Regions from separate parts of the Shewanella sp. SP2S2-6 genome, predicted to be linked through region 1. Evidence: predicted binding sites of a transcription regulator. Region 1 holds the regulator's gene; each other region holds the start of a gene.
What was found. Region 1 encodes FliA, which starts transcription of late flagellar genes. Its sites were predicted from a motif close to CTAAAGNTNNNNNNNNNNNNGCCGATA; they were not measured.
Positions count from the first base shown of each region.

Region 2: Q4Q57_RS13520 (VC2046/SO_2500 family protein) is a predicted target of FliA. The motif match lies at 3,588-3,614, and genes of this name have one in related genera.
Region 3: pomA (flagellar motor protein PomA) is a predicted target of FliA. The motif match lies at 2,560-2,586, and genes of this name have one in related genera.

Region 1 covers NZ_JAUOEQ010000004.1:7,768-14,829, reverse strand. The annotation lists gene flhA (flagellar biosynthesis protein FlhA) at 1-2,058, shown strand, start outside; gene flhF (flagellar biosynthesis protein FlhF) at 2,070-3,452, shown strand; gene Q4Q57_RS04605 (MinD/ParA family protein) at 3,457-4,338, shown strand; gene Q4Q57_RS04600 (RNA polymerase sigma factor FliA) at 4,331-5,044, shown strand; gene cheY (chemotaxis response regulator CheY) at 5,092-5,475, shown strand; gene Q4Q57_RS04590 (protein phosphatase CheZ) at 5,489-6,226, shown strand; gene Q4Q57_RS04585 (chemotaxis protein CheA) at 6,242-7,062, shown strand, end outside.
Region 2 covers NZ_JAUOEQ010000018.1:68,017-75,078, forward strand. The annotation lists gene Q4Q57_RS13505 (YchJ family protein) at 1-129, shown strand, start outside; gene Q4Q57_RS13510 (EAL domain-containing protein) at 148-2,331, opposite strand; gene Q4Q57_RS13515 (DUF406 family protein) at 2,569-2,856, opposite strand; gene Q4Q57_RS13520 (VC2046/SO_2500 family protein) at 3,065-3,553, opposite strand; tRNA gene Q4Q57_RS13525 (tRNA-Tyr) at 3,679-3,763, shown strand; tRNA gene Q4Q57_RS13530 (tRNA-Tyr) at 3,835-3,919, shown strand; tRNA gene Q4Q57_RS13535 (tRNA-Tyr) at 4,004-4,088, shown strand; gene Q4Q57_RS13540 (PLP-dependent cysteine synthase family protein) at 4,353-5,498, shown strand; gene queE (7-carboxy-7-deazaguanine synthase QueE) at 5,618-6,286, opposite strand; gene queC (7-cyano-7-deazaguanine synthase QueC) at 6,458-7,062, shown strand, end outside.
Region 3 covers NZ_JAUOEQ010000004.1:140,379-147,440, reverse strand. The annotation lists gene dxs (1-deoxy-D-xylulose-5-phosphate synthase) at 1-1,285, opposite strand, end outside; gene ispA ((2E,6E)-farnesyl diphosphate synthase) at 1,307-2,188, opposite strand; gene xseB (exodeoxyribonuclease VII small subunit) at 2,191-2,430, opposite strand; gene pomA (flagellar motor protein PomA) at 2,745-3,512, shown strand; gene Q4Q57_RS05175 (flagellar motor protein MotB) at 3,516-4,448, shown strand; gene thiI (tRNA uracil 4-sulfurtransferase ThiI) at 4,607-6,061, shown strand; gene Q4Q57_RS05165 (hypothetical protein) at 6,190-6,432, opposite strand; gene Q4Q57_RS05160 (transcriptional regulator GcvA) at 6,644-7,062, shown strand, end outside.

The DNA.
Region 1 (7,062 bases):
CTGAGCTCATTCAAAGGCATTGGTACGCCTATGGTTGTGCTTGCTGCATTGGCCATGATTGTTTTACCTATCCCTCCATTTCTATTAGACATACTTTTCTCATTCAACATTGCCTTAGCGCTCATCGTATTGTTAGTCGCTATTTATACCGATAGACCATTAGATTTCGCCGCTTTTCCAACTGTATTGCTGGTGGCGACATTACTACGACTTGCACTCAACGTTGCTTCAACTCGTGTGGTATTACTCGAGGGCCATAATGGTGGCGATGCAGCAGGTAAGGTGATTGAAGCCTTCGGTTCCGTGGTGATTGGCGGTAACTATGCCGTTGGCTTGGTTGTCTTTATCATTTTGATTATTATCAACTTTGCGGTAGTGACTAAAGGTGCTGGTCGTATTGCTGAAGTGAGTGCCCGCTTTACCTTAGATGCTATGCCTGGTAAGCAAATGGCAATTGATGCCGACCTAAATGCCGGTACTTTGAATCAAGAACAAGCAAGATTACGTCGAGCAGAAGTGACCCGTGAAGCGGATTTCTATGGTGCGATGGACGGTGCTTCAAAATTTGTAAAAGGTGATGCCGTTGCGGGTATCATGATTCTAGTGATCAACATCTTAGGTGGTTTCATCATAGGTATTGTTCAGCATGGCTTAAGTTTTTCTGAAGCGGTTGAAATTTATACCTTGCTGACTATCGGTGATGGTCTGGTGGCGCAGATCCCTGGGTTATTATTGTCAATCGCAGCAGCATTGATGGTGACCCGTCAAAATGAATCCGGTGATATGGGCCAAATGATGATGAGTCAGATGTTTGACAGTCATAAGTCATTGGGTATCGCTGCTGGAGTCCTATTTGTCATGGGAATCGTTCCTGGCATGCCGCATATGGCGTTCTTAAGTTTTGCTTTTATGACTGCAGGTGCCGCCTATTTTGTCTATAAGCGTAATGAATCAAAACGCATTAAAGCCCTAGAGCAAGTTAAGTCTGGCCCTGTAGAGAGGCAAGATAAGGAGCCTAAAGAGTTGGGCTGGGATGATGTGCATCATGTTGATACTATTGGGCTTGAGGTGGGATATCGTTTAATTCCGCTGGTCGATAAAGGTCAAGGTGGCGAGTTATTAAGCCGTATCAAAGGCGTACGTAAAAAGTTATCCCAAGAACTGGGCTTCTTAGTGCCAGCAGTGCATATTCGCGATAATTTAGATTTGTCGCCCAATGCCTATCGCATTTCATTAATGGGCGTAGTTGTTGGTGAGGCGGATATTCGTCACGACTGCGAATTGGCGATCAATCCTGGCCAAGTCTATGGCAAGCTCGATGGTATTGAAACGCGTGACCCAGCTTTTGGTCTGGAGGCGGTATGGATTGCTCCTGAATTACGTGAACACGCGCAAACATTAGGGTATACGGTTGTTGATGCCGCCACGGTTGTGGCAACCCATATTAGCCAATTGCTGACCAATAATGCTGCTAAGTTGTTAGGTTACGAAGAAGTGCAACAACTGATGGATATGCTTGCGAAACACTCGCCTAAACTGGTGGATGGCTTTATTCCTGATGTCATGCCACTCGGACATGTCGTAAAAGTGATGCAGAACCTGTTAAATGAAGGGGTTTCAGTCAGAGACTTGCGTACAATAGTGCAAACTTTGTTAGAATACGGCACTAAGAGTAATGACACTGAAGTTTTGACCGCCGCGGTGCGTATTGCATTGAAACGTATGATAGTCCAAGAGATCTCTGGTCCAGAGTTAGAAATCCCCGTCATTACATTGGCGCCAGAGTTGGAACAGATGTTGCATCAATCAATGCAGGCAACCGGTGGTGATGGTCCAAATATTGAACCCGGTCTTGCAGAACGCATGCAGCAGTCCCTTGCCGATGCGGCTCAGAAGCAAGAAATGGTCGGACAACCCGCCATATTGTTGACGTCAGGTATGTTACGCGCGACGCTGTCACGCTTTGTTAAACATACTATTCCTAATCTCAGAGTCATTTCGTATCAAGAAATACCTGATGAGAAGCAAATACGTATCGTATCTGCAGTCGGCCAGTAGAGGACGCATAAGTGAAGATTAAACGATTTTTTGCCAAAGACATGCGCGCCGCACTGGCCCAAGTGAAAGAAACACTCGGCTCAGATGCCGTCATTATGTCAAATAAGAAAGTGAATGGTGGCATCGAAATTGTCGCTGCCGTTGACTATGATGAGCCTAAAGCAAAAACCGCAGCTACTGCGCCAGCGCCAACCTTTATGGACGTGAGTGACGACCTCGTATCCCTAGGCGCTAAGCAGCCTATACGAGTAGAAACCCGTGCAAAGCCTGCGGCACCTGCTGACTCATTACAAGCCTTGTTAGAGAAGCAGCAAAGTCGTTTGAATCAACAGATGTCGCATCAGCAAGTTGATGCAGATTTACCTGCATGGGCTAAGGGCTTACAAGCGCCGGCTACTGCCAAAGTAGAGCGTCGCGAAGCGCCTGCCGCTTTTGATAAGAAGCCACAAACATCACAGAAACAAAATGCCGATATTGAGGCAATGCGTGATGAGCTAGCTTCATTGCGTAATTTGTTAACACATCAAGTGTCCTCTTTGATGACAGAACATAAAAAACGTATCGACCCTGTCGGAGCTATGCTCGAAGCCAAGTTACTTGAGGCAGAATTTTCCCCAGCGGTTGCCAATAAATTAGCGGCGCTGAGCCAACATTATACGCCTGCAGAATTAGTCAGAGCTTTACCTCAAAGTCTCGCTAACTTGCTTGATAATCAAGGTGATGACATTGTTAAGCAGGGCGGTGTGGTGGCCTTAGTTGGCCCAACCGGTGTCGGCAAAACCACGTCATTAGCTAAACTTGCGGCCCGTTTTGCAGCTCATCATGGTGCAGAGCATGTTGCTTTGATAACGACAGACCATTATCGCATCGGAGCCTATGAGCAATTAGCAACCTATGGCAAAATAATGGGCTGCCCTGTAAAGCAAGCTCATGATCTGAATGAATTAGAGCAAATTCTTTATCAGTTTAGAAATCGCAAGCTAGTATTGATAGATACGGCTGGCATGGGACAGCGAGATATGCGTCTTTACCAGCAACTTGATAATTTAACTGCAAATAGCAGGATACCTATCCGCAGTTATCTGGTACTGTCTGCGACAGGACAGCGCCGTGTATTGCAAGATGCAGTCAATCATTTTAAACGCATTCCCCTATCTGGTGTCGTTCTTACAAAACTCGATGAATCTGTGTCGTTAGCAGGGGCATTAAGTGTGTTGATCCAAAACGGATTACCGTTAAGTTATGTTACTGATGGGCAAAGAGTTCCTGAAGATATGAAAGTTGCGGATACCTTAGATTTAGCCCAACAGGCACTCGCAGCGTTAGATAGTACAGAACAACAATCATTACAAGACACAGCGTGGTCAGATAATATGGCCTGTGCATTTGAGTAGATTTATGACCCTGGATCAAGCAAGTGGTTTACGTATGATGAATCAACCCTATAACGAAAAAGTGAAAGTAATCGCGGTCACAGGTGGTAAAGGTGGCGTTGGCAAAACCAGCGTTTCCATTAATACAGCTGTGGCATTAGCCGAAAAAGGCAAGCGTGTCTTGGTACTTGATGCTGACCTTGGCTTAGCAAACGTCGATGTCATGCTGGGTATTCGTGCCGAGCGTAACCTCTCCCATGTTCTCTCTGGTGATGCAGAGCTTGACGATATTATCGTTCGCGGCCCTAAGGGAATTGGCATAGTGCCAGCCACTTCAGGGACGCAAGGGATGGTGGAATTAAGCCCAGCGCAGCATGCAGGGTTAATTCGCGCTTTCAGTGAGATGCGGACTCAGTTTGATATTCTAGTCGTAGATACTGCTGCTGGGATTTCAGATATGGTGCTCAGTTTCTCACGTGCATCGCAGGATGTGCTGGTCGTTGTTTGTGATGAACCCACATCGATAACTGATGCCTACGCCCTGATAAAAATCCTCAGCCGTGAGCATGGCGTGTTCCGTTTTAAAATAGTTGCCAATATGGTGCGTAGTTTACGCGAAGGTATGGAATTATTTGCTAAACTCAGTAAAGTGACCGACAGATTTTTAGATGTCGCCCTTGAATTAGTTGCAACTATTCCATTTGACGAAAACTTACGTAAATCAGTTCGTAAGCAAAAACTGGTAGTTGAAGCTTATCCTAAATCACCAGCGGCGATTGCGTATCAAGGATTGGCAAATAAAATTCTGAGCTGGCCTGTACCGCAGCAACCTGGTGGGCATTTGGAGTTTTTCGTTGAGCGTTTAGTGCAACGACCAGATTTTCAAGAGGAAAAAACGAGTGAATAAAGCCGCTGCGTATACTTGTTTAGACAATAAATCGTCGATCGTTGAACAGTATGCTCCGTTGGTTAAAAGAATTGCGCATCATTTACTCGCCAGACTACCTGCCTCAGTGCAGCTAGATGATTTACTCCAAGCTGGGATGATGGGTTTATTAGAAGCATCATCCAAGTTTGATGGTGGCAAGGGTGCGAAATTTGAAACCTTCGCCGGCATACGTATACGAGGGGCGATGTTAGATGAAATTCGCCGTGGTGATTGGGTGCCTCGTTCCGTTCATCGTAATAACCGCAAGGTTGCACATGCTATTGATGAGTTAGAGCAAGAACTGGGCCGTGATGCACGCGACACAGAAATTGCAGAAAAACTTGATATGACGCTCGATGAGTACCATCATATTCTTAACGATGTTTCTGTCGGAAAAATCATAGGGATAGAAGACTTAGGCGTATCTCAGGATATACTTACAGTGAGTGATCGGTCCGATGATGACTCATTTGAAGCATTAGCTGAGAACCAATTTCATTCTGCGCTGGTTGAGGCAATTAAATTATTGCCTGAAAGAGATGCATTAGTGTTATCCCTGTACTACGATGAAGCATTGAATTTAAAAGAGATTGGCGCCATTCTTGAGGTCAGTGAATCGCGTGTTAGCCAGATATTAAGTCAGGCAATGTTGCGATTGAAAGCTAAACTCAAGCACTGGACATAAGTATAATTATTAATCGAGCACAGAATGTCAGCTCACCGGAGGAAACCTTGGACAAGAATATGAAGATTCTCATTGTTGACGATTTTTCGACAATGAGGCGTATCATCAAGAACTTGTTGCGAGACTTGGGGTTTAACAATACCCAAGAAGCAGACGATGGCTCAACAGCCCTGCCGATGTTGCAAAAGGGGGATTTTGATTTTGTTGTTACAGATTGGAATATGCCCGGTATGCAAGGCATCGATCTGTTAAAAGCAATTCGCGCAGATGATTCGCTAAAGCATTTACCCGTATTAATGGTGACAGCTGAAGCAAAACGTGAACAGATTATCGCTGCCGCTCAAGCGGGAGTGAATGGATATGTGGTTAAGCCTTTTACCGCTGCAACGCTTAAAGAGAAGCTAGATAAAATATTCGAACGACTCGCTTGAGCAAGGATGAGCTATGAAGTCACAAACATCAGGGCTCATCACGCTCGAACAAGCTCAGCACTTGGTTGAATTATTAAGTGTCGGTGAGCAACGTCAGGCAGATGATTTATTTCGGGAGCTTGCTGCTCCACTGCAACGAGAATTATTTGAAGAGGTAGGGAAATTAACTCGGCAACTTCATAGCGCTTTAATGGATTTTCAAGTTGATAATCGTCTAGCTGAATTAGCCAATACAGAAATTCCCGATGCCAAACAACGTTTAAATTACGTTATTGACATGACTGAACAAGCGGCAAATAAAACCATGGATGCGGTAGAAGAATGTTTACCTTTGGCCAATGCCGTAACGGTAAATATTCAAAAAGTCATGCCATCTTGGGACAAATTAATGCGCCGGGAAATAGAACTCAGCGAGTTTAAGGTTCTTTGCCACGATGTCCAAGATCTTATGTCCCGTAGTTCAAATGACTCGACTCGACTGCGTGAATTGTTAAATCAAATATTGATGGCGCAAGATTTTCAAGACTTAACAGGACAAATGATACGTCGTGTTATTGATCTGGTTATGGAAGTAGAAAGTAATCTGGTTTCTATGCTGACGGTATTTGGTGAGCAGCCTATGATTGAAAGTCAGATTGCTCAGAAAAATAATATTGAAGCGGAAGGGCCGATAATGAATGCCGAGCTTCGTCAAGATGTAGTAACGGGTCAAGACGAAGTGGATGATCTTCTATCGAGTCTGGGTTTCTAACTGGGAGTCAATTTGATGGCCTTTGATGTAGATGAAGAGATACTCCAGGACTTTTTAATCGAAGCCGGTGAAATTTTAGAGCTTCTGCAAGAGCAACTCGTTGCGCTTGAAAATAATCCTGATGACACTAACTTGCTAAACGCCATTTTTAGAGGGTTCCACACCGTTAAAGGTGGCGCAGGCTTTCTTAGCTTAACTCCCATGGTCGATGTGTGTCATGAGGCTGAAAATACCTTCGATTTATTACGGACTGGTAAACGTAGCGTCAATGCAGAGCTGATGGATATTATTTTGCAGGCTGTTGATGCAATTAATACCATGTTTGCTCAAACGCAGCAGGGCGAGCAGCAAGATCCTGCCGATTCGGGTTTGTTGGCTAGGCTTAAAATGCTGAGTTCAGGTGCGCCATTGCCATCTGAAGTTGCGTCTGCAGAGGTGTTCGAAATTGTCGAACCTGAGCCTGTCGTTGAAACCATTGTTGAAACTCCCGTCCCACAAGACATCCCTATAGAGATAAGTCATAGCTCATCTTCAAGTATTGATGATATCAACGACGCTGAATTTGAAGCTTTATTAGATGCGCTTCATGGCTCAGGAAAAGGTCCTGCGGCGGCTACCGCCGTGGTCTCTGATCCTGTTGTCGCTAAGCCAGCTGCGCCAGTTAAAGCGTCTCCTGCATCGGGCGATGACATCACTGATGACGAGTTTGAAGCATTGCTTGATGAACTTCACGGTTCTGGCAAGTTTAAAGTCGAGGCAGAAGTGCCGGCTAAACCAAAGGTTGTCGCCGCACCTACGCCTCAACCTATAGTCGATGCCGATGAAATTACCGATGA
Region 2 (7,062 bases), on a different contig from region 1:
ATCTATCAAACGGGCCGCTGGTATTACAGCCAAGGCCTGCAAATGACGGCGAAGTTACCCGGCAGAAATGATCCTTGCGTTTGCCATAGCGGTAAAAAATTCAAACAATGCTGCTTAAAATCCCTCTGATTTAACAAGTACACTAGTCTAGTGGGTCAAGACCGAAGGGCTTTTGGCCGACAAAATAAATTGTGCAAACTCAGGCTCCCGCAATGCAGGGCTATAGAGATAGCCCTGCGCCTGATGGCAAAAACTCTTCGCTAAAAAGGCTTCTTGTTCAAGGGTTTCAACCCCTTCTGCCGTCAAGGAGATATTCAAAGCACTCGCCATGGCGATAATGGCTGAGACTATTTCGCGGCTTTCGCGGCTCACAGTCAGATCTGAAATAAACGACCGATCAATCTTAAGTTTACTGATCGGGAACTGCTTCAAATAACGCATTGAGCTATAACCCGTGCCAAAATCGTCAATCGCAAGTCCTACGCCTAATTCCGCTAATTCTTGACATAACAAGGTCGCGTGGCGAATGTCGCCCATCAACTCAGTTTCAGTGATCTCTAAAATTAACGTCTTAGGTTTCAATCGATAACGAGTTAATAGCTGCCACACCTGCTCGAATAAATTGCCACTGAAAAACTGACGGGCCGACACATTCACGTGCATCGTCATGTCCGCATTATGGTGTTGCCATAGGTTCAACTGGCGACATGCAGCCTCTAACACCCAGCTACCAATGGAATTAATCATCCCCGACTGCTCAGCAATGTCGATAAAAGATGCGGGAAATAACACGCCTCTTTTAGGATGATGCCAACGGATTAAAGCTTCAGCGCCAATATAGGTATTCTGCTCTAAATCCCTCAGTGGCTGATAATAAAGCTCAAACTGACGGCCACGAATAGCACTGTGTAAATCGCGCTCTATCTGTGCATCTTCTTTAAATGCGCTCAACAAAGTACTGTTAAACACTTGGATTGCAGTGCCTTTTTTCTTTTTAGCATACTGAACAGCAATATCGGCACAGGTTAACGGCGCAAACAAACTCGCCACCGAGGCGATATCAACCACAGCTAAGGCAGGCTTAGGCTCGACTTGCTCGCGACCGATTAAGATAGGCATAGCCAGATGCTGATACAGACGCGTACTAAAATAGTCGAGATCGTATACCGCGTTATCATCGGTCAACAATACGGCAAATTCATCGCTGCCGACGCGGGCAATTTCGGTGGCTTTATTGATTTCGGAGAAATGTTTCAAACGGCGGGCAATTTCAATCAACAAGCTATCGCCATTCTCATGACCATAGGTATCGTTAAACCGCTTAAATCCTACTAAATCAACTAATAACAACAAACCTTTATTGGTACGTTCAAGCACTCGATTAAAGTGGGTGCGGTTATGTAGCCCCGTTAATCCACAGCGCCAAGCGAGGCGTTCAAGCTCTGACTTGTAGTTGTGCTCATCGGTATTTTCTTCACACGAGACCAAGGCATAATGATTGCCGCGATCAGTAATGAATTGACTCAAGACGTATGTCAGCCAATAGCGGCTGCCATCGGCACGACTAAACTGCACTTCGCCTTTGGCAATCTCGCCCCTAAATATCTGCGCTAGGGTTTGCTCGGCTAATTGGGCATGCTGCTTAAAAAAAGCCAATTCACGGATATTTGCGCCGATTATCTGCTCACGGGGCATGCCAGTGATTTCACTGTGTGCCTGATTCACATACTCGACTTTTTCAGTATGCAAATTAATGAGCATGCTGATCTGTCGCGATTGCTCCGTCGCGCAGCGAAATAGGCTCAAACTTTCTTCTTTGTCGTAGCTGTGTTTTGTCGCTAAGGTCAGGGCTAATTGATCGGCCATCTGGCACGATAGGTGGATTTCGCTGTCGTGCCAATGGGGAGTGAATTGCGCCCGCTCGATGCAGAGCACACCTTCGAGACGACCGTTGATGCGAATGGCGATGTCGAGACTCGAATTGATATTCCGCGGGATAAAATAGCACTCTGCCAATTCACTTAAACGGGGATCGGTCAGCGTATTGCCAGCATCGATATGGCGCAGGGTTTTAAGCTCGTGCACATAACGGGGACAAGCTTGTAATAGTTTAGGCCTATGAATGTCTTGCAACATCATAGAACCAAATTGTGCAACGAGTGTTTGGGTTTGTTGATCAGCTGAAAACGTCCACACTGACACCAAAGAAACCGTTAAATTCTGGCACAACAACTCTGTGGCTAACTCTGCTGTCTTGGTGAAATCGCCCTGCTGTTTTGCAGTTGACTGAACCAAAGACTCCAATAAATGCTGATGCTGACGTCGCTTCACGCTGATTCCCTACAAAACTTCGTGTTGGGCTAAAGGTCTTTGCTACGCGCAAACGTAGCTTGAAATGTGCAATTAAGCTGATTGAATTATTCTTATTTGGAGGCAGATTACACTATCTATTGTAAGTGCAGCAACATGTGGCACAATTTATTACAATTCAGTTAACAACTGCAGCATTTTTAGACAGTTAAAACGATTAAGTTCGAATTCTATCCGCTAAAAGTGCTGCACAAAAACTTATAAACCGTTTTCCAATTGGAAAATCATTTTCTCGGCGCTCACACCAAAGGTCAGCAGTAAATCGATACCCGCCGCCGTGGTCACAAACTCAGTTTGTACTTCAGCAAATCGAGCTTGGGCACGGCTCGCCATACTTTCTGCATCTGTTTGCGCGCTATCGCCAACAAAATTTAACGTCAATAAGGTATCGTGTTCATCAATGACGGCGCCGATATCGACAAAACTGCCACAATCGGTGCAAGTGTCATTCACTGCCGGATTCTGTGCTTCTATTATGCCTTTCATCTGTATTCCTTATTTATAAAGCGACTGATTAACGGCATCACTAAACTATGCTCGCTAATTTATTTGCGCGGTAAGTGGCTAACTCGATAGGTTAATCAGAATTATAGGTAATTAAGCCTCAAGATAACTGGCTTTAGCTCACGCTTATTTACTGAAATGGCGCAGATTGACTCGATTGGCATTGAAGACCACTTACGGGAAGACTGCCCTAGGCTGAAGCGAGCAGAGGCACGAGATTACGTTGGATTGCCAATTGATCGGCAAAATGCATGATTTCAACCTTAGGCGCGCTGAGTTGGCCCCTCTGCCTGAGCTGGGTGACATGATCACAGTTACTCAGGGCCTCGGCCATTGCAACGCTCTCACCGCCTCGGATCACTAACGCTTCCGGTCGCAGTGCCTGCTGTAATTGAAATGCCCGCGGACCTTGAGCCATAAAAATACTGCTGTTATCGACTACAGGTTCGGCACAAGATAAATCCGCCATTAAGCTTTGCTGCGGTGGTAATTCGAACTGACGCTGTAATTTTTGCGCCATATCAAGCTCGTTTTGCCATTGAAATTGCGCCATGTCCCGTGCGTCAACCGACAGTAACGACAGCAACAGGGCGAATTCGCCCCGTCTGTCGTTTTCTATCGCCGCGTTTAAGCGGGTGCCAATTTGGGCTTCGTTGACTAAAGGAACATCAATTTGCATAAAAAAACATCGTCAAAACAATTCGTTGTTAGTTAATCGACCATTTGATGCATAACTTTAGGAAAATTTTTAAATTGGGTATTTACATGCAAAAGGTTTCTGACTACTATGGCGGCCGCAATTGAGGAGGGGTTCCCGAGTGGCCAAAGGGATCAGACTGTAAATCTGACGGCTCAGCCTTCGAAGGTTCGAATCCTTCTCCCTCCACCATTTGCACTGTAAGTTTGTGAGTGTTGTTCGAAAATGATGTAGAGTTTTACAAAAGCGTTAAAGGTATTCGTGGAGGGGTTCCCGAGTGGCCAAAGGGATCAGACTGTAAATCTGACGGCTCAGCCTTCGAAGGTTCGAATCCTTCTCCCTCCACCATCTTTATCTCTAACGCAGATAATCATTTTCAAGTACCAAACATGGCCAATGTTTGGTTGAGTTTTAAAAGTAAAGAAAGTTTGTGGAGGGGTTCCCGAGTGGCCAAAGGGATCAGACTGTAAATCTGACGGCTCAGCCTTCGAAGGTTCGAATCCTTCTCCCTCCACCATTTCTTTCATTGTATATACCGCTCTTGTTCAACTTCCGTTTTGTCTATTCCAGTTTTATCTGCCATAGCTTCATCTATTCATTTTGTTCTAATTACATTCTTTGTATTAAACTGCACTTCTGTTTGAAGCCATCTTTTTAGTTCGCAATATTTGTCTTTAACATCAATCACGCCTCGCGCGACTTCAAGCTAATGCCCCCAAGCGAGTAACGCCAAGCAGATCCAATAAAACCGCTTTGCCCGTCCCTGTGATATGCTCTAAAAATGATCCCTTTCGAAGTGACTATGATGATATCTAACACAATTCAACCGCCAGTGGACTCACACAGCGCTCACAGACTCTGCCCAACGTGGGAAGCCCATGCGATAGGCAAGATTGAAGCGGATTTTCAGCGCAGCGCCGATACCCATTTGATTAAGCTTGAATTACCTATGCTCGATGGCATAGATATTTATCTTAAAGATGAAAGTACCCACCCGACAGGCAGCTTAAAGCATCGCCTCGCCCGCTCACTCTTCCTCTATGCCCTGTGTAACGGCTGGATTAAGCAAGGTACGCCCATTATCGAATCCTCATCGGGCAGCACAGCGATTTCTGAAGCCTATTTTGCCCGCTTACTCGGTTTACCTTTTATTGCCGTGATGCCTAAAAGCACGGCTAAAAAGAAGATTGAACAGATCACTTTCTATGGCGGCCAATGTCATTTTGTCGACCATTCCAGTGAGATTTACGCCGAATCGGCGCGCCTAGCCGCAGAGCTGGGCGGCCATTACATGGATCAATTCACCTACGCCGAGCGCGCAACAGACTGGCGCGGTAATAACAATATTGCCAATTCGATTTTCAATCAGATGGAGCGCGAGCCACATACTATCCCGCGTTGGATAGTGATGAGTCCGGGCACAGGCGGCACATCGGCGACCATAGGCCGCTACATCCGCTATCAAAGGTTGGCGACCCAGCTTTGCGTAGTTGATCCGCAAAACTCGGTATTTTTTGATTTTTATCAGAGCGGCGATGCCAGCTTAACCTGTTGCAATGGCAGTAAAATTGAAGGCATAGGTCGACCAAGAGTCGAGCCATCGTTTATTCCTGGCGTTGTGGATTCTATGCTGCAAATCCCCGACGCGGCTTCCGTAGCGACGATTCATTGGTTAGAGCAACTGATTGGCCGTAAAACCGGCGCATCGACAGGCACTAACCTTTACGGCGCATTGCAACTTGCCGTACAAATGCAAGCGCGTGGAGAACAAGGCTCAATCGTCACCTTAATTTGCGACTCGGGTGAACGTTACCTCGATACCTATTACGATGCTGATTGGATTGCAGCTAACGTCGGTGATATTGCCCCCTATCAGCGCCAACTTGCGGCATTCAATCATTTTGGTCAGCTAAGCGAGCTTGATTAATCGACTCGATGAAATCCTTTGAGTTGACGGCTTTAAAGTCCACCGCTAAACGTCAGTCATAAAAAACGCCCCACAATTGTGAGGCGTTTTTTTATCGTTTATAGATTAACTGAAGGGCATTAATCAATATTCAAATACTTATGGGTTTGGATCGATAAACGCCAATTACGGGCAATACACACCTTCATCGCCAGTTCAGTCGCTCTGGGCTTTTGGCTAATCGGCTGTAGGCAAATCGTTTTAGCGGAAATATCGATGTCTTGCAGTAACTCATCCAGTTCAGCAATGTGATTTTCAGTGGCGATGGGATGCTTGATCTCATTGGCACGGTTCAGCGCCTGCGTTAATACCTTATAGCCACCTTTCATGTTCACCTTGGGCGATACCGTTACCCAAGTATCATCGGCACAATTGATGTCGAAGGTGCCACTGGTTTCGATTTGGGTAGCAAAGCCTTGGTTGTGCAAGGTTTCAGTTAATTCGCGTAAATCGTACATACAAGGCTCGCCGCCGGTGATCACGATATGGCGCGCAGTGAAACCTTTGGCATGAAAAGCAGCAATAAGACTTTGCGCCGTATGTTCTGCCCAGCGCCCAATAGTGCCGTCTACGGTAATGACTTGCTCTGGCGTCACTTTATTCACTTCAAGCACATCCCATGTCTGTTTCGTATCGCACCAAGCGCATCCCACGGGACAACCTTGCAGGCGGACAAATATGGCGGGCACTCCGGTAAAGACACCTTCACCTTGAATGGTTTCAAATACTTCGTTGACTGGGTAGTTCATGCTGGCGTTCCACTTTTCTGGGGCGGCATTTATAGTGGATTTTAGCTTGAGCTGCAAGTTTTTGCGCCGAGAAAGCCTATTTGATGCAGATCGCCAGAGTTTGCAAGGACTATGGCCTGAGTTACACTAACGGCCTATTTATAAGTGTTCTACGGTTAAGTGAAATCCTTTATGTCAACGAGCTTAGTGTCAAAACCCTTAGCGTCCAAAGCAGTGGTAGTATTCAGTGGCGGACAAGATTCGACAACCTGTCTTATCCAAGCCCTAACCCAGTACGATGAAGTTCACGGGATCACCTTTGACTACGGTCAACGTCACCGCGAAGAAATTGAAGTCGCCAAATCCTTAGCAAAACGCTTGAAGATCACCAGCCATAAAGTCATGGATGTCACCTTACTCAATGAGTTAGCGATATCGGCACTGACCCGTGATGCGATACCGGTTTCACATGAGCTAATGGAAAATGGGCTGCCGAATACTTTTGTGCCTGGACGTAATATTCTGTTTTTAACGCTTGCGGGCATTTATGCCTATCAATTAGGCGCTGAAGCGATTATCACCGGCGTATGTGAAACCGACTTTTCGGGTTACCCAGATTGCCGCAACGATTTTGTTAAAGCGATGGAGTCAGCCTTAGTTCAAGGCATGGATAAACAACTTAAGATCATCACGCCCTTAATGTGGCTCAATAAGGCTCAAACCTGGGCGCTGGCGGATAAATATCAGCAACTCGATCTGGTTCGCCACCACACCCTCACTTGCTATAACGGCGTGAT
Region 3 (7,062 bases), 130 kb from region 1:
GACCATCGGCACCGACAATACCGCCGCGGTCGATAGCGAACAATACCGGTAATTGCTGTAGCGCCACATCATGAATAAGTTGATCGTAGGCGCGTTGCAGGAAGGTCGAGTAAATCGCCACCACAGGCTTAAAGCCTTCACAGGCAAAACCTGCGGCTAAAGTCACTGCATGCTGCTCGGCAATCGCCGCATCGAAATATTGTTTCGGGAAACGCTGGGAAAACTCAACCATACCCGAGCCTTCGCGCATCGCAGGCGTAATCGCTAACACTTTCTCATCTTGCTCAGCGATGTCGCATAACCATTTACCGAAGACTTGGGAAAAGGTCGGTAAACCGGGTTTGGTGGCCGGCTTTTTAAACAGCGACGGGTCAAACTTAGGCACGGCATGCCAACCGATAGGATCTTTTTCAGCAGGTTCATAACCACGACCTTTCTTCGTCATGATGTGCAGCACCTGTGGACCTTTAAGATTGCGCATATTACGCATGGTCTCGACCAGAGCATCAACATCGTGGCCGTCGATAGGACCGATATAGTTGAAACCTAACTCTTCAAACAGGGTGCCTGGAACGACCATGCCCTTGAGGTGTTCCTCAGTGCGCTTGGCCATTTCTTTGATGACGGGCATGCCTTTCAACACTTTCTTGCCGCCTTCGCGCAGCGTAGTGTAAAAACGGCCTGACATCAGTTGTGCTAAATGGTTATTGAGGGCGCCGACATTTTCAGAGATCGACATTTCGTTGTCGTTCAATACCACGAGCATGTCATTGTGCAAGTCGCCAGCGTGGTTCATGGCTTCAAACACCATACCACCAGTCATGGCGCCATCACCGATCACGGCAACGACTTTACGACCCGCTTGTTCTTTTTCTGCGGCAATCGCCATCGCCAGTGCGGCGCTGATAGACGTGCCTGAATGCCCAACGCTGAAAGTGTCGTATTCACTTTCTTCACGCCATGGGAAAGGATGCAAGCCATCTTTTTGGCGAATGGTGTGCATCTTGTCGCGACGACCCGTGAGAATTTTGTGGGGATAAGCCTGATGGCCCACATCCCAAATCAGCCGATCAAAAGGGGTGTTGTAGACATAGTGCAACGCAACAGTGAGTTCCACTGTGCCGAGCCCAGAGGCAAAATGTCCGCTGGACATGCCAACAGACTTAAGAAGGAACTCGCGCAGTTCGTCGGCTACTTGTGGTAAAAGTGCCTGAGGAAGCTGGCGGAGTTCATTGGGGGTGTTGGCCTGCGCCAACACGGGAAACTGAGAAATGTCCAAACTCATAGCGAGATACTTCGACTCTTATTATATTCTTCGCTCAATGATATAGCGGGCGAAGTCTGCAATTAACTGGCTATTGTATGGCAATTTAGCCAGCGCTGATAGTGCCTCTTGGATCAGTTGTTTGGCGGTGTCTTGTGCACCTTGTAGTCCAAGTAGTTGTGGAAACGTACTCTTATTCGATTCAGTATCAGAGCCTTGCGGCTTACCGAGTTCTTCGGTGGTGGCTACTATGTCAAGGATATCGTCTTGTACTTGGAAGGCGAGTCCGACCGCACGGGCAAAATCCATCATAGCAGCATACTGATCTTTTGGCGCGTTCGCGGCGATTAACGCTAACTCAACGGCGCAACTGATAAGGGCGCCAGTTTTCATATTATGTAGCTGAGTTAATGCCTTAAGATCAATATGTTTATCGGTTGAGGCTAAGTCTATCGCTTGGCCGCCACACATGCCACGATAACCTGAGGCTTTTGCTAATACTCTGACCATAGCGATATGTTGCTCGCTGCTGATCCCAGCTACCGCTTCGGTGACAATTTCAAAGGCTAAGGTCTGCAGTGCATCGCCCGCTAAAATGGCGGTCGCTTCATCAAAGGCGATATGCACAGTGGGCTGACCACGGCGCAGCTCATCATCATCCATGGCGGGTAAATCATCGTGGATCAATGAATAAGCATGGATACATTCAATGGCTGCGGCGCAGGCATCTAATTTTTCGAGCTCGACCCCAAACATGCGTCCGACACTGTATACGAGGAAAGGTCGAATGCGTTTGCCACCCAATAATGCGCCGTAAGTCATGGCGGCTTTTAATTGGGGAGCGGTATCTTCAAGCGTACTAAAACGCTGTTTTAATTGATTATCAACCCGTTGTTGATATTCTTGAATGGCACTGACTAACACGCTTATTCGCCCTCAACGGCATAGGGGGATAGGGGCGCATTTTCATCTTGTTTCAGTAAAATGGCCACTTTTTGTTGGGCTTGTTCGAGTTTTGCTTGGCTATTTCGAACCAGATTGATGCCACGTTCAAATTGTTTTAACGCGTCATCGAGGGAGATATCGCCTTGTTCTAGATCGGTAACAATGCGCTCGAGTTCGCCAAGGGATTCTTCAAAACTGAGATTTTCGGGTTTCTTCGCCACGTTTATGCTTCCTTTGATTTAGCGGACACAAGGTATATCAGGGCGGCTTAAGGGTCAAATTCAGACTAAAGATATTTGCTCAATAGCACGCTTTGTTACTGAAATTTTTTCAGAAAATATAAATTGTCGCTAAACTTGCTTAGTGTGTGTCCGATAACTGACAATAGTATCATCATTTGTATGGTAATTTTTAACTTGATAGACAAGGCTCGCATGTGTGTCGTTGGAATTATCTTACTCAGTGGAACAGCTGAGTCTTATTGCTTACCTAGGGTGAGTATTATGTCGTTTATTACGAAAAGTGAGGAGCCGTTGTGGATTTAGCAACAGTAATTGGAATTGTGGGTGCCTTTGGTTTCATCTTAGGGGCAATGGCCACCAGCGGCGGTTTAATGATTTTCGTTGATGTACCTTCGATTCTTATTGTTTTCGGTGGGTCCTTCTTCGTGGTGATGATGAAGTTCAATCTTAAACAGTTTTTTAGCGCGGTAAAAATCGCCGCCAAAGCGTTTATTTTTAAGATTGATAAGCCAGAAGATTTGATTGAACAGTCCGTGACTATGGCTGATGCCGCCCGTAAAGGCGGTTTTTTAGCTTTAGAAGAAGCGCAAATTACCAACAGTTTCATGCAAAAAGCCGTCGACATGCTTGTTGATGGTCACGATGGTGAAGTGGTGCGCGCGGCCTTAGAGAAGGATATTGCGCTGACCGAAGAGCGCCATCGTACAGGGATCGGCATTTTTAGAGCGTTTGGTGACGTCGGTCCGGCAATGGGCATGATTGGTACGCTGGTGGGTCTTGTGGCCATGCTGTCAAACATGTCAGATCCTAAATCCATCGGCCCCTCGATGGCGGTGGCCTTGTTAACAACCTTATATGGCGCTATGGTCGCTAACATGGTTTGTCTTCCTATCGCGGATAAGTTAACGCTTAGGATGGGTGAAGAAATGCTGAACCGTAACTTGATTATGGATGCGGTATTGGCGATTCAAGACGGACAAAACCCTCGGGTGATTGAAGGCTTCTTGAAAAATTATCTGGCTGAGAAAAATCGCAAAATAGATACAACGGACGGAGAGTAGCCCATGGCTAAGGCTAAGTGCAACTGTCCACCGGCCGGAGCACCGATGTGGTTGGCGACCTTTGCTGACTTGATGTCGCTGTTGATGTGTTTCTTCGTGTTGTTATTGTCATTTTCCGAAATGGACGTAATGAAGTTTAAGCAGATCGCGGGCTCAATGAAGTATGCCTTTGGTGTGCAAAATAAGGTGGAAGTCAAAGATATCCCGAAGGGGACGTCAGTGATTGCCTTAGAATTTAGACCAGGACGTCCCGATCCCACGCCGATTGAAATTATCAACCAGCAAACTAATGAAATGACGGAACCTGTATTGGATTACCAAGCGGGTGAAGACGACAGTGCGGGCGGCGTACAGCAACAAAGTGGTTCCCAGCGTGGCGGCGAAGCCACTGCAACGGCGCAGGAAGTGGCTGATGCGGTTAAGGCCGAAGCGGCAGCGGCACAGGATAAGATCAATCAAGAAGTGAAGAAGATGGCGCAGGAACTCAATAAAGAAATCACCGATGGTGCGATAGAAATTGAGTCCTTAGGTCAGCAGATTATTATCCGTATCCGTGAGAAGGGTGCATTTGCCTCTGGTTCGGGCTTCCTTCAGCCTCGATTTAAACCTGTGGTGCGCTCTGTTGGCGAACTGCTAAAAGATGTGCCAGGGATTATTACGGTATCGGGTTACACGGATGATATGCAAATCAGCGATGAGCTTTATAGCTCTAACTGGGATTTATCCAGTAAACGTGCTGTGGCTGTGGCCCACGAGTTAGTACAAGTTAAAGGCTTTGATTCTAAAAGGATGAAAGTGGTTGGCATGGCGTCTAACAATCCGATAGTGCCAAATGATTCACCGGAGAATCGTGCCCGTAACCGCAGGGTGGAAATTGCCATTGAGCAAGGTAAAGCCAAGGAATCTGATGAAATTCAGGTTGGCAATTCGCCTTAGATAGGCTCAATACGCGCTGTATCTAAAGCCGCAATTCTGTTGCGGCTTTTTTTATTGGACTAATGCAGACTTTTCCCTTTTTAGGTCGCTTGGGTATATAATCCCCCGATTATTCTTTTAACCAATTTTGCTGTTTTAAAATTGCCCGCGGAAATCCCATGAAGTTTATTGTAAAGCTGTACCCAGAAATCATGATGAAGAGCAAGCCTGTACGCATGCGCTTCACCAAAATGCTTGAAACCAACATACGTAATGTGCTCAAAAAAGTCGACGAAGACGCTAAAGTTCAACGTCAGTGGGACCGCATTATGGTAATGGTGCCAAAGGATAAGCCAGAATTGGCCCAAGCCTTCGGTGAGCGTTTGGCGTGTATTCCTGGTATTGCCCACGTAGTACAAGTGGACGAGTACAGCTTTGAATCTGTAGATGATATTTATCAGCAAGTCTTGCCTGTTTACCGTGACCAACTCGCGGGTAAAACCTTTTGCGTGCGAGTTAAGCGCTCAGGCGATCACGATTTTAATTCTATCGAAGTGGAGCGTTACGTCGGCGGCGGCTTAAATCAGTTTACCGATGCTTTAGGCGTACGTTTAAAGAATCCCGATATTACTGTTAACCTTGAAATTGACCGCGATAATCTTTACATGGTCACTAAGCGTATTGAAGGCTTAGGTGGCTTCCCGATGGCGACGCAGGAAGATGTGTTGTCTTTGATTTCAGGTGGTTTTGACTCAGGTGTGTCAAGCTATCAGTTTATCAAAAAGGGCGCGCGTACCCATTATTGCTTCTTTAATCTGGGCGGCGCGCAGCATGAAATTGGCGTGAAGCAAGTGGCTTACCATTTGTGGAAAACCTACGGCGAATCCCACAAGGTGAAGTTTATCTCTGTACCTTTTGAGCCTGTGGTCGCTGAGATTTTAGAGCGTATCGATAATGGCCAAATGGGCGTTGTGCTCAAGCGTATGATGATGCGCACTGCGGCGCGTATTGCCGACCGTATGGGCATTCAAGCCTTGGTGACCGGTGAAAGTTTAGGCCAAGTCTCTAGCCAAACGCTAACCAACTTAAACGTGATTGACCGCTGTACTGAGCTGCTGATTTTACGTCCGCTGATTGCCATGGATAAACAAGACATTATCAACGAGAGCCGTAAAATCGGCACCGAAGATTTTGCCAAGTCTATGCCTGAATATTGTGGCGTGATTTCGCAAAAGCCAACGGTTAAAGCGGTATTAGCTAAAGTTGAAGCGGAAGAGAAGAAGTTCTCTGAAGATTTGATCGATCAAATCATCGCCCAGTCTGTCACTATTGATATCAGGGAGATCGCAGAACAAATGGATACTCGGATTACTGAGACTGAAACGGTCGCCAGTATTGATACCAACCAAGTGGTCATTGATATTCGCGCCCCTGAAGAAGAGGAAAGCAAACCGTTGCAAATTGAAGGCATTGAGATTAAACGTATCCCATTCTTCAAGTTAGCGACTCAATTTGCCGATCTCGATAAGCAAAAAAACTATTTGCTGTATTGTGAGCGTGGGGTGATGAGTAAATTGCAGGCATTGTATTTAATCGAGCAAGGCTACACTAATGTCAAAGTGTATCGCCCATAAATCCATGCAAACTTGCCCACTGACATGTCTTGTCAGTGGGAAGTGCCATAGGTCTAGGATACAAAAAAGCCGCATATTAATGCGGCTTTTTGTTAGGTCTTGGGTTGAAAACCCGAATTGGTGTTGTCTTATAAGCTATTAGGCTTAACGACCTGCTGATTTGATGCGACATCATCTGTGGCAATCAATAGCGTGGCTTCTTGCAGCACTTCTTGGTGCATTTTATTCATTGCAGCGGTTAAATCTGCAGTGATACTGGCTTGTAAGTCGCTAGTATCGATGACGATTTCGTCAACGAGTACATTAGCACTGGCATTTAAGCTGAGTGCTGAAATTATCGCTAACGCAAACGCTGATTTTAAATTAAACATAGTCGCCTCCGGGCTGACAAATTAACGCTGTCAGACATTCCCATCACCAACTTTGAGATTGTCCAACTAGGGTGTTTCATAGATATAAGTGTTTCGTGGATACCGCTGTTTCAATGGCGCAAAATTTAACCAAAATCACTGGCCTTTACAAACGATTAAATGTAACAATACGGATTAGAAAAACTAATTAAAAAACGAGACTGAGATCACTATGTCCAGACGATTACCACCGCTTAATGCGGTTAAAGCATTTGAGGCAGCCGCGCGGCATTTGAGCTTTACGCGCGCAGCAGAAGAATTGTTTGTTACGCAGGCTGCGGTGAGCCATCAAATAAAGGCATTAGAAGATTTCCTCGGATTAAAATTATTTCGCCGAAAGAACCGTTCTTTGCTTTTAACTGAAGAAGGGCAGAGCTACTTCCTCGACATCAAAGACATCTTTATTCAACTCGCCGATGCAACCGACCGATTACTTGCCCGCAGTGCGATTGGTTCACTGACGGTCAGTATGTCGCCCAGTTTTGCAATTCAATGGTTAGTGCCGCGTTTGGCAAAGTTCAGTGAGAAAAATCCCGATATCGACGTGCGTATTAAAGCCGTCGATACCGAAGCGAGCTCATTAACCGATGA